2 regions of the Bradyrhizobium sp. ORS 285 genome follow, and region 1 is predicted to be linked to the other one. Evidence: predicted binding sites of a transcription regulator. Region 1 holds the regulator's gene; the other holds the start of a gene.

Region 1 (4,108 bases):
TCGGTCCCGGCGAGGCGGCGCGGATATTCACCGGCGGCGTCGTGCCCGAAGGGGCTGACGCGGTCGTGATCCAGGAGGACACGCGTGCCGAAGCCGGCCACGTCGTCATCAACGAGCCCGCGATCAAGGGCCGGCACATCCGCCCCGCTGGCGTCGACTTCCATCAGGGCATGGTGCTGCTCAAGGCCGGCCGCCGGCTCAGCGACCGCGACCTGTCGCTCGCCGCGAGCATGAATCATGCGGCGCTGCCGGTGCGGCGCAGGCCCAAGGTGGCGCTGCTCGCCACCGGCGACGAGCTGGTGATGCCGGGCTCGGCGCCCGGCCCCGGCCAGATCGTCTATTCCAACGGCTACGGCCTGCGGGCGCTGATGCGCAGCGAAGGCGCGACACCGATTGATCTCGGCATCGCCGCCGACACGCTCGAGGCGACGGTCGCCGGCATCCGCCGGGCGCGCGAGGCGGAGGCCGATATCCTGGTCACCACCGGAGGCGCTTCGGTCGGCGATCACGACCTGGTCAAGCAGGCGCTCGAGGCCGAGGGCGTCGAGATGGCGTTCTGGAAGATCGCGATGCGGCCGGGCAAGCCGATGATGCACGGACGGCTCGGCGGCATGCGCGTGATCGGCCTGCCGGGCAATCCGGTGTCGTCCTATGTCTGCGCCATCCTGTTCCTGGTGCCGTTGATTCGCAGCCTGCTCGGCCGCGAGGCGCTGCTGCCGCGCGAGACCGCCCTGCTCGGCCGCGAGCTCGGCGCCAATGATTCGCGCGAGGACTATCTGCGCGCGCAGCTCGAGGAGCGCGCCGACGGCACGCTGGTCGCGACCCCTGTGACGCAGCAGGATTCGTCGCTGCTCGGCAATCTCGCGCTCTCGCAGGCACTCGTCATTCGTCCCGCCTTTGCGCCAAAGGCCCCTGCGGGAAGCCCCTGCGAGATCCTGCGGCTGCCGAACTGAGCCGCGTCCCCCGGCAAAGCCCGGTCCGTTCATCATATTTTTAGGATTGCGGAACACACATCGAACATATAGTGTCCGTTCATGATTTGTTTTTAGTATGTTGCGGAACGACGCGAAGACGCTCGTCCGGCTCGCAGAGAGATGAGGAGCTCCGATCGAGGAGCTCGCGAGTCGGACGACATCAAACCGGGGACCAGGTCGAGATGCTGACGCGCAAACAGTACGAACTTCTGCGGTTCATCAACGAACGGCTCAAGGAAGCCGGCGTGCCGCCGTCCTTCGACGAGATGAAGGACGCGCTCGACCTGCGTTCGAAGTCCGGCATTCACCGCCTGATCACCGCCCTGGAGGAGCGCGGCTTCATCCGCCGGCTGCCCAATCGCGCCCGCGCCATCGAGGTCATCAAGCTGCCCGAGCTGTCGCAGGCCGCCGGCAACCGCCGCGGCTTCACGCCGTCGGTGATCGAGGGCAATCTCGGCAAGGTTCGCACGTCGACACCGGCGCTTGATGATGGCGAGCGCCCGGTGGCGGTGCCGGTGATGGGCCGCATCGCCGCGGGTACGCCGATCGAGGCGCTGCAGACGCGCAGCCACACCATCAGCGTGCCGGCCGACATGCTCGGCAATGGCGATCACTATGCGCTGGAGGTGCGCGGCGATTCGATGGTCGACGCCGGCATCCTCGACGGCGACATGGCGCTGATCCAGCGCAACGAGACCGCCGACACCGGCGATATCGTGGTGGCGCTGATCGACGATGAGGAAGCCACCCTGAAGCGCTTCCGCCGCCGCGGCGCATCGATCGCGCTCGAGCCGGCCAATACCGCCTATGAGGTGCGCATCCTGCCGCCCAACCGGGTGAAGATCCAGGGCAAGCTGGTCGGGCTGTATCGCAAGTACTGATCGCGCACGCCGCGCAGTCGCGGTGATGCACCGCGGTTAGCATCGCGAGATGCACAATCGGTCGGCTAAGCGCGAACGAGCTTCGCGCGTAGCTCAAAAACAAGTCACACGCGAGCGCACCCTATGATGTGCAGCGCGGCATGCTCAAACGCTTGTGATCGTCAGCGGCTGCACGCGATGAAGATCAGCGCAGAATTGCCGCGAAGCGCGCGCTAACATTCTCCTCGATGTCCACTCTGATAGAGGCCTGCGCCTGTCCGGGGGGAGCGTGGGTCAGCTATCTCTGAACGAGGAGCGATCCGATGTGTGACTACAGCCTCCATGCCGTTGCCTCCCGTCCCGCCAAAGTCGGCGAGACGCTGATCTCGACGACGTTCCGCGGCACTGCAACCCGCGGCTTCGCGCTGGAAAGCGAGCCGACCGTTGCGGTGTGCATGCTGCCCGGCACCGAGCTCGCCTTCGCCGAGGACGTCCGCTACGACAGCCGCTGGCTGTGGACGCGGACCATCCGCGAGCGCGTCGCCAAGTTCAACACCATCGAGAAGCACATTCCCGATCGCCATCACGACGCGATCGAGTTCGCCGACGGCCGCCACGTCCTGGTGACACAGCTCTGCGAGGGCCAGCGCGTGACGGTGCTGCAATTGCCCGTCACCAAGCAGCCCGGCGAGCACCGTCCCGAGCAGGCAGAGGAGCGGCCGGCGGCGCAGACCCCATCGATCCGGCGCATCAGCATCACCTGACGATCTGATCGCCAACTGATCGCATTCCTCGGATCGCGCGCCAACATCGCGGCGGCTCTCGGCCGGCATCTGCCGGTGCCGAGGGCCGTCGCGCAGCAATGAGCGATCCACCGAACTAATCGTCGACGCCCTGCTCCGACTCTGGCGGCGTCGCATCCTGAACGCGCGACGCGGGCGCGCGCGGCACCAATGTCGGTTCGAACTCGGTCGCATCAGGCGGTGCCGGCGCCCATGGGCGGTCGGAGCCTGCGGCGCGGACAGGCGTGACGGCGAAGCCGCGGCCCTGGCGGGTCAGCATCAATGCGCCCTGCTGCTGCAATCGCGGGCGGTCGATCACCCCGGCCGCGCAGGACGACGGTGCGGCGCGCGTGGTCACGATGAGCGCAGCGCGGGCGCAATCGTCGGCCAGCGCGTCGGCGCGCAGGGCCATCGCGACCAGGCGGCCGTCTGCCATCGCCACGACGCAACCCGCCTCATCGCAGGACACGCCGTCACCCAGCGACGAGTCGGCCGGCAGGCGCGCATCGGCATCGGCAGCGAGCCACTCGCGGGTGGCGAACACGTCCTTGCCGCTGCGCATCACATGCAGCCGCCCGTCGCCACCACGCACGGCCACCGCGCGTCCGTCGCCGGAGATCAGGATGTCGGGCAGCGGCGCTGCGGCCGCCCACAACGTTGCCGCTGCCAGCATCAGCGCGCCTGACCAGCGCAACGGCGTCCTGAGCAGGCCGATCAGGATCAGGCCGAGGCTGCCCAGGACCAGCGGGCCGATGCCGAACGCGGCCATGCGCCCGACGGCGCCGGGCAGCGCGGCCACCCAGCGCGTCACCGCGATCATCCAGTCGATGCCCCAGCCCATCAGCATCCACCAGACACCATCGAGCCCGAATGGCGCGGCCATCAGGCCCAGCAGCCCTGCGGGCATCACCAGCGCCGAGACCACCGGCATCGCGGCGAGATTGGCCAGCACGCCATAGGGCGTGATGCGGTGGAAGTGGAACGCGGCGTAGGGCGTGGTCGCGAGCCCCGCGATCAGCGAGGCCAGCAGCAGCATGGCAAGCTCACGGCCGCCCCACAGCGCGATGCGCTGCGTGGTCGATGAGTCCGGCGTCGCGAACAGTCTGGGCAGGCCGAACTGCACCAGCGCGACGAGGCCGAGCGTTGCCGCGAAGGACATCTGGAAGCTCGGATGCACCAGCGCTTCGGGAGCGGCGATCAGCACGATCATCGCGGCCACCGCGAGGGTGCGGAAGGTGACGGCGCGGCGGTCGACCATGACGGCGATCAGCACGACCGCGGTCATGAAGAACGATCTCTGCGTCGCGACCTCCGCGCCGGAGAGCAAGAGATAGAGAGCGGCGGCCACCAGCGCCGCAGCGGCTGCCCATTTCTTGATCGGGTGGCTCACGGTGAGGCCGGGGATCAGCGCGAGCAGCGCGCGCACGGCGAAGAACACGACGCCGGCGACGACCGCCATGTGATAGCCGGAGATCGACAGCACATGGCCGAG
Region 2 (4,108 bases), 3.1 Mb from region 1:
CGTGCAGTTTAGACCATATAAAGGGCGCATTCGGGCGTGATGGATAGGGCACCCGCGAACCCTCCCAGCGCCAGAATGGCGGGCTCCTGGCGCGGTGCCGGAAAAAAGTGCGCGGTTCCGGCAAGTCAGAGGACGAACGTCCCAAGGGTTGTTCGGGCGCAAAGCGCTGGACAAACCGCCATTGTCGGACGGTTCGCGTTGTTCGAAGGCGTTTTTGGCTTAAGTAGCAAGGACGGCGCGTCGGATCAGTCCGACGCTCAGGCAGGCGGATCGGCAGGATCATCCCTCACGTGACCATCATCTCGGCTCCCTCATTCCTCTCGCGTCGCCTGATCGCGGCCGGTTCCGCCCTTTGTCTGTTGCTGCTGGCGCAGAGCGCGCAGGCGCAGGCCCGGCTGGACGCGCAATATGAGGCGTCGCTGGCCGGTATTCCCGTGGGCAAGGGCACCTGGGCCATCGAGATCGGCGACGATCAATACGGCGCCTCCGTGCAAGGCGGTACCGCGGGACTGCTGAAGAGTTTCTCGCAAGGCTCCGGCACGGGCTCAGTGCAGGGCCGCGTCGTCAACGGCGCGCTGGTCGCTCAGAGCTATCAGGCCTCGACCACCACGGGAAAGAAATCCGAGCAGATCCGCATCAATCTGCAGAACGGCACGGTGAAGGATTTCGCCATCGAACCGACCCCGCCGGTCGATGCCGACCGCATTCCGGTGACGGACGCGCACAAGCGCGGCGTGCTCGATCCGATGACGGCTTCGCTGGTGCGCGTGCCCGGCAATGGCGAACTGCTGTCGCCGGAGTCCTGTCGGGGCGCTGCGCCGATCTTCGACGGCCGGATGCGCTACGAGCTCAAGCTCGACTACAAGCGCATGGAGAACGTCAAGGCGGAGAAGGGCTATCGCGGCCCTGCGCTGGTGTGCGCGATCTACTTCACGCCGGTCGCGGGCTACATCCCGGACCGGCCGGTGATCAAATATCTTGCCCAGGCGCGCAACATGGAAGTCTTCTTCGTGCCGCTCGCAGGCACGCGCGTGCTGGTGCCGTTCAGGGTGGTCATCCCGACGTCGTTCGGCACCGCGATGCTGGAGGCGACGACCTTCATGACCCAGGCGACACCGCACGTCGCCAAGACGCAGTAGTGCAGCGGACCATCATTTTTCCGCATGTTCCATGTGCGTCGCTCCGGAAAGCGCCTCCGAGGCTGAATCCGGATTCGGGCGTGATGGCGTGACCGCGCGGCATCGGCTTGATGATGTTGCTTGAATCGTCGCAACACCTCCGATGGCACGTGACGCGGTTGCAGTGACAGCGGTTCGAGAGTGCGCTTCAGGATGCCGCTTCGTCACATCGGTGAATCCGTTTGACTCTTGCCTCGATCTGATTCGACTCAGGTGCGGCGCAAACGCGCTCCGGTTCCCTCGCAAAAGCGTTGCTTGTCGAGCCTCTGAAAACTTGATCTAGTGCTGATGAGATCGCAGAGCGCGAGATGTTGCGGTGAACGAAGCCGGAAAGACGTGGGAGTCAGCGATTCCTTCGTGATTCGTTCTCAAGGCGTTCCGAAGCTTAAGCTGCGTGCCTATATGCGTCACAATGTGAGACAGGGTGAGGAGCGCAGCCTCTCAGTAACGACGACAAATCCAGCATCCATCGCGCCTGACCCGCGCGCCTGCAACGCCGGCTTCGAGACCCAAATTTAACGAATGGCTTTTTCGTCCTCTTCGGCTGCCTCGCCTTTCGAGCGCATGTCCGACCGTGCACCCGACCGTGCTCCCGGAAGCGGCGTCACTGCCGTGCTCGGTCCGACCAACACCGGCAAGACTCATCTTGCGATCGAGCGCATGCTTGCGCACTCCTCCGGCATCATCGGGCTGCCGCTGCGGCTGCTCGCGCGGGAGGTCTACAACAAGATCGCCGATCGGGTCGGCAGCGAAGCTGTCGCGCTGATCACCGGCGAGGAAAAGATCAAGCCGAAAAATCCGCGCTATTGGGTCTCGACCGTCGAGGCGATGCCGCGTGATCTCGACGTGTCCTTTCTCGCCGTCGACGAAATCCAGATCGCCTCCGATCTCGAGCGCGGCCACGTCTTCACCGATCGCATCCTCAATCGCCGCGGCCGCGACGAGACGCTGCTGCTGGGCGCTGCGACGATGCGTCCGATCATCGAGCGGCTGTTGCCGGGCGCTTCGATGGTAACGCGGCCGAGATTGTCGCAGCTGGAATTCGCCGGTGACCGCAAGATCACGCGGCAGCCGCGGCGGACCGCGATCGTCGCCTTCTCCGCCGACGAGGTCTATGCGATCGCCGAATTGATCCGCCGTCAGCATGGCGGCGCGGCTGTCGTGCTCGGCTCGCTGTCGCCGCGCACGCGGAATGCTCAGGTGGCGATGTTCCAGAACGGCGACGTCGACTATCTCGTCGCCACCGACGCCGTCGGCATGGGCCTCAATCTCGACGTCGATCACGTCGCCTTTGCCTCCGACCGGAAGTATGACGGCTATCAGTTCCGCCGCCTGACGCCGTCGGAGTTTGCCCAGATCGCAGGCCGTGCCGGGCGCGCAACGCGTAACGGGACCTTCGGTACTACTGGGCGTTGCGCCCCGTTCGAGCCTGAGCTGGTGAACGCGCTCCAGAACCACACCTTCGATACCGTGAAGGTGCTGCAATGGCGCAATTCGAAGCTCGATTTCGCCTCGCTCGGCGCGCTGCAGGTGTCGCTGGCGCTGGCACCCGGCCATGAGGCGCTGACGCGAGCGCCGATCGCCGAGGATCTGCGCGTGCTCGATCACGCCGCGCGCGACGCCGAGGTGCGCGACATGGCGCATGGCGCCGCCGCTGTCGAGCGTCTATGGGAAACCTGCCAGATTCCCGATTATCGCCGGCTGTCGCCGGCCGCGCATGCGGAGCTGGTCACCACGGTGTTCGGCTTCCTGATGCAGAAGGGGCGTATTCCCGACGCCTGGTATGCGGCCCAGGTCGACCAGGCGGACCGCATAGATGGGGACATCGACACGCTGTCAGGGCGGATTGCACAAATTCGCACCTGGACCTTTGTCGCCAATCGGCCAGATTGGCTGCGTGATCCCGACTATTGGCAGGGAATTACCCGCGAACTCGAAAATAAATTGTCAGACGCCCTTCATGAACGGCTCACAGAGCGTTTCGTTGACCGTCGTACCAGTGTATTGATGCGGCGCCTGCGGGAGAACAGTGTTTTGAATACGGAAATCGGCAAGACCGGCGAAGTGATCGTTGAAGGGCACGCGATCGGCCGCCTGGATGGATTCACCTTCGCCCCCGACGCCGCCGAAGCCGGCTCCGAGGCCAAGGCCTTGCAGGCTGCTGCCCAGAAGGCGCTGGCCGGCGAGATCGAGGCGCGTGCCGAGAAGCTGTCCAATGCGCCGGATGAGCACATCGTGCTCACTGCCGACGGCACCATGCGCTGGACCGGCGACGCCGTCGCCAAGCTGGTGGCGGCCGATGACGCCCTGCATCCGCGACTGCGCATCATTGCCGATGAGCGGCTGACAGGTGCGGCCCGCGACAAGGTGCAGGCCCGGCTCGATCTGTGGCTCAAGACCCATATCGAGAAGCTGCTCGGCCCGCTGTTCGAACTGTCCAAGGCCGAGGACATCACCGGTATCGCGCGTGGCATCGCCTTCCAGCTGGTGGAGGCGCTCGGCGTGATCGAGCGCGCCAAGATCGCGGGCGAGATGAAGGATCTCGACCAGCCGTCGCGTGCCACCCTGCGCAAATATGGCGTGCGGTTCGGCGCCTATCACATCTACGTCCCGGCGCTGCTCAAGCCGGCCGCGCGCGCGCTCGCTGCGCTGCTGTGGGCCGAGAAGCAGGGCAATGTCGACATGTCCGCGCTGACCGGCGCGCAGCATCTGGCAAGCTCCGGGCGCACCTCGTTCCCGGCGGACAAGGCGCTGCCGCGCGACGCCTACCGCGTGCTCGGTTATAAGCAGGCGGGTGAGCGTGCCGTGCGCGTCGACATCCTGGAGCGGCTCGCCGACCTGATTCGCCCCGCTCTGGCGTGGCGCGAGAATACGCAGGGCGAAAAGCCCGCCGGAGCGTTCGATGGTCGTGGCTTCGTCGTGACCCAGGC

Evidence for each region. Region 1 encodes LexA, which represses DNA repair genes until DNA is damaged. Its sites were predicted from a motif close to TGTTCNNNNTGTGTTCNG; they were not measured.
Region 2: BRAD285_RS00470 (helicase-related protein) is a predicted target of LexA. The motif match lies at 1,542-1,559, and genes of this name have one in related genera.

The regions. Positions count from the first base shown of each region.
Region 1 covers NZ_LT859959.1:3,211,795-3,215,902, reverse strand. The annotation lists gene glp (gephyrin-like molybdotransferase Glp) at 1-953, shown strand, start outside; gene lexA (transcriptional repressor LexA) at 1,157-1,855, shown strand; gene BRAD285_RS14435 (hypothetical protein) at 2,158-2,598, shown strand; gene BRAD285_RS14430 (ComEC/Rec2 family competence protein) at 2,714-4,108, opposite strand, start outside.
Region 2 covers NZ_LT859959.1:100,074-104,181, forward strand. The annotation lists gene BRAD285_RS00465 (DUF3108 domain-containing protein) at 291-1,139, shown strand; gene BRAD285_RS00470 (helicase-related protein) at 1,701-4,108, shown strand, end outside.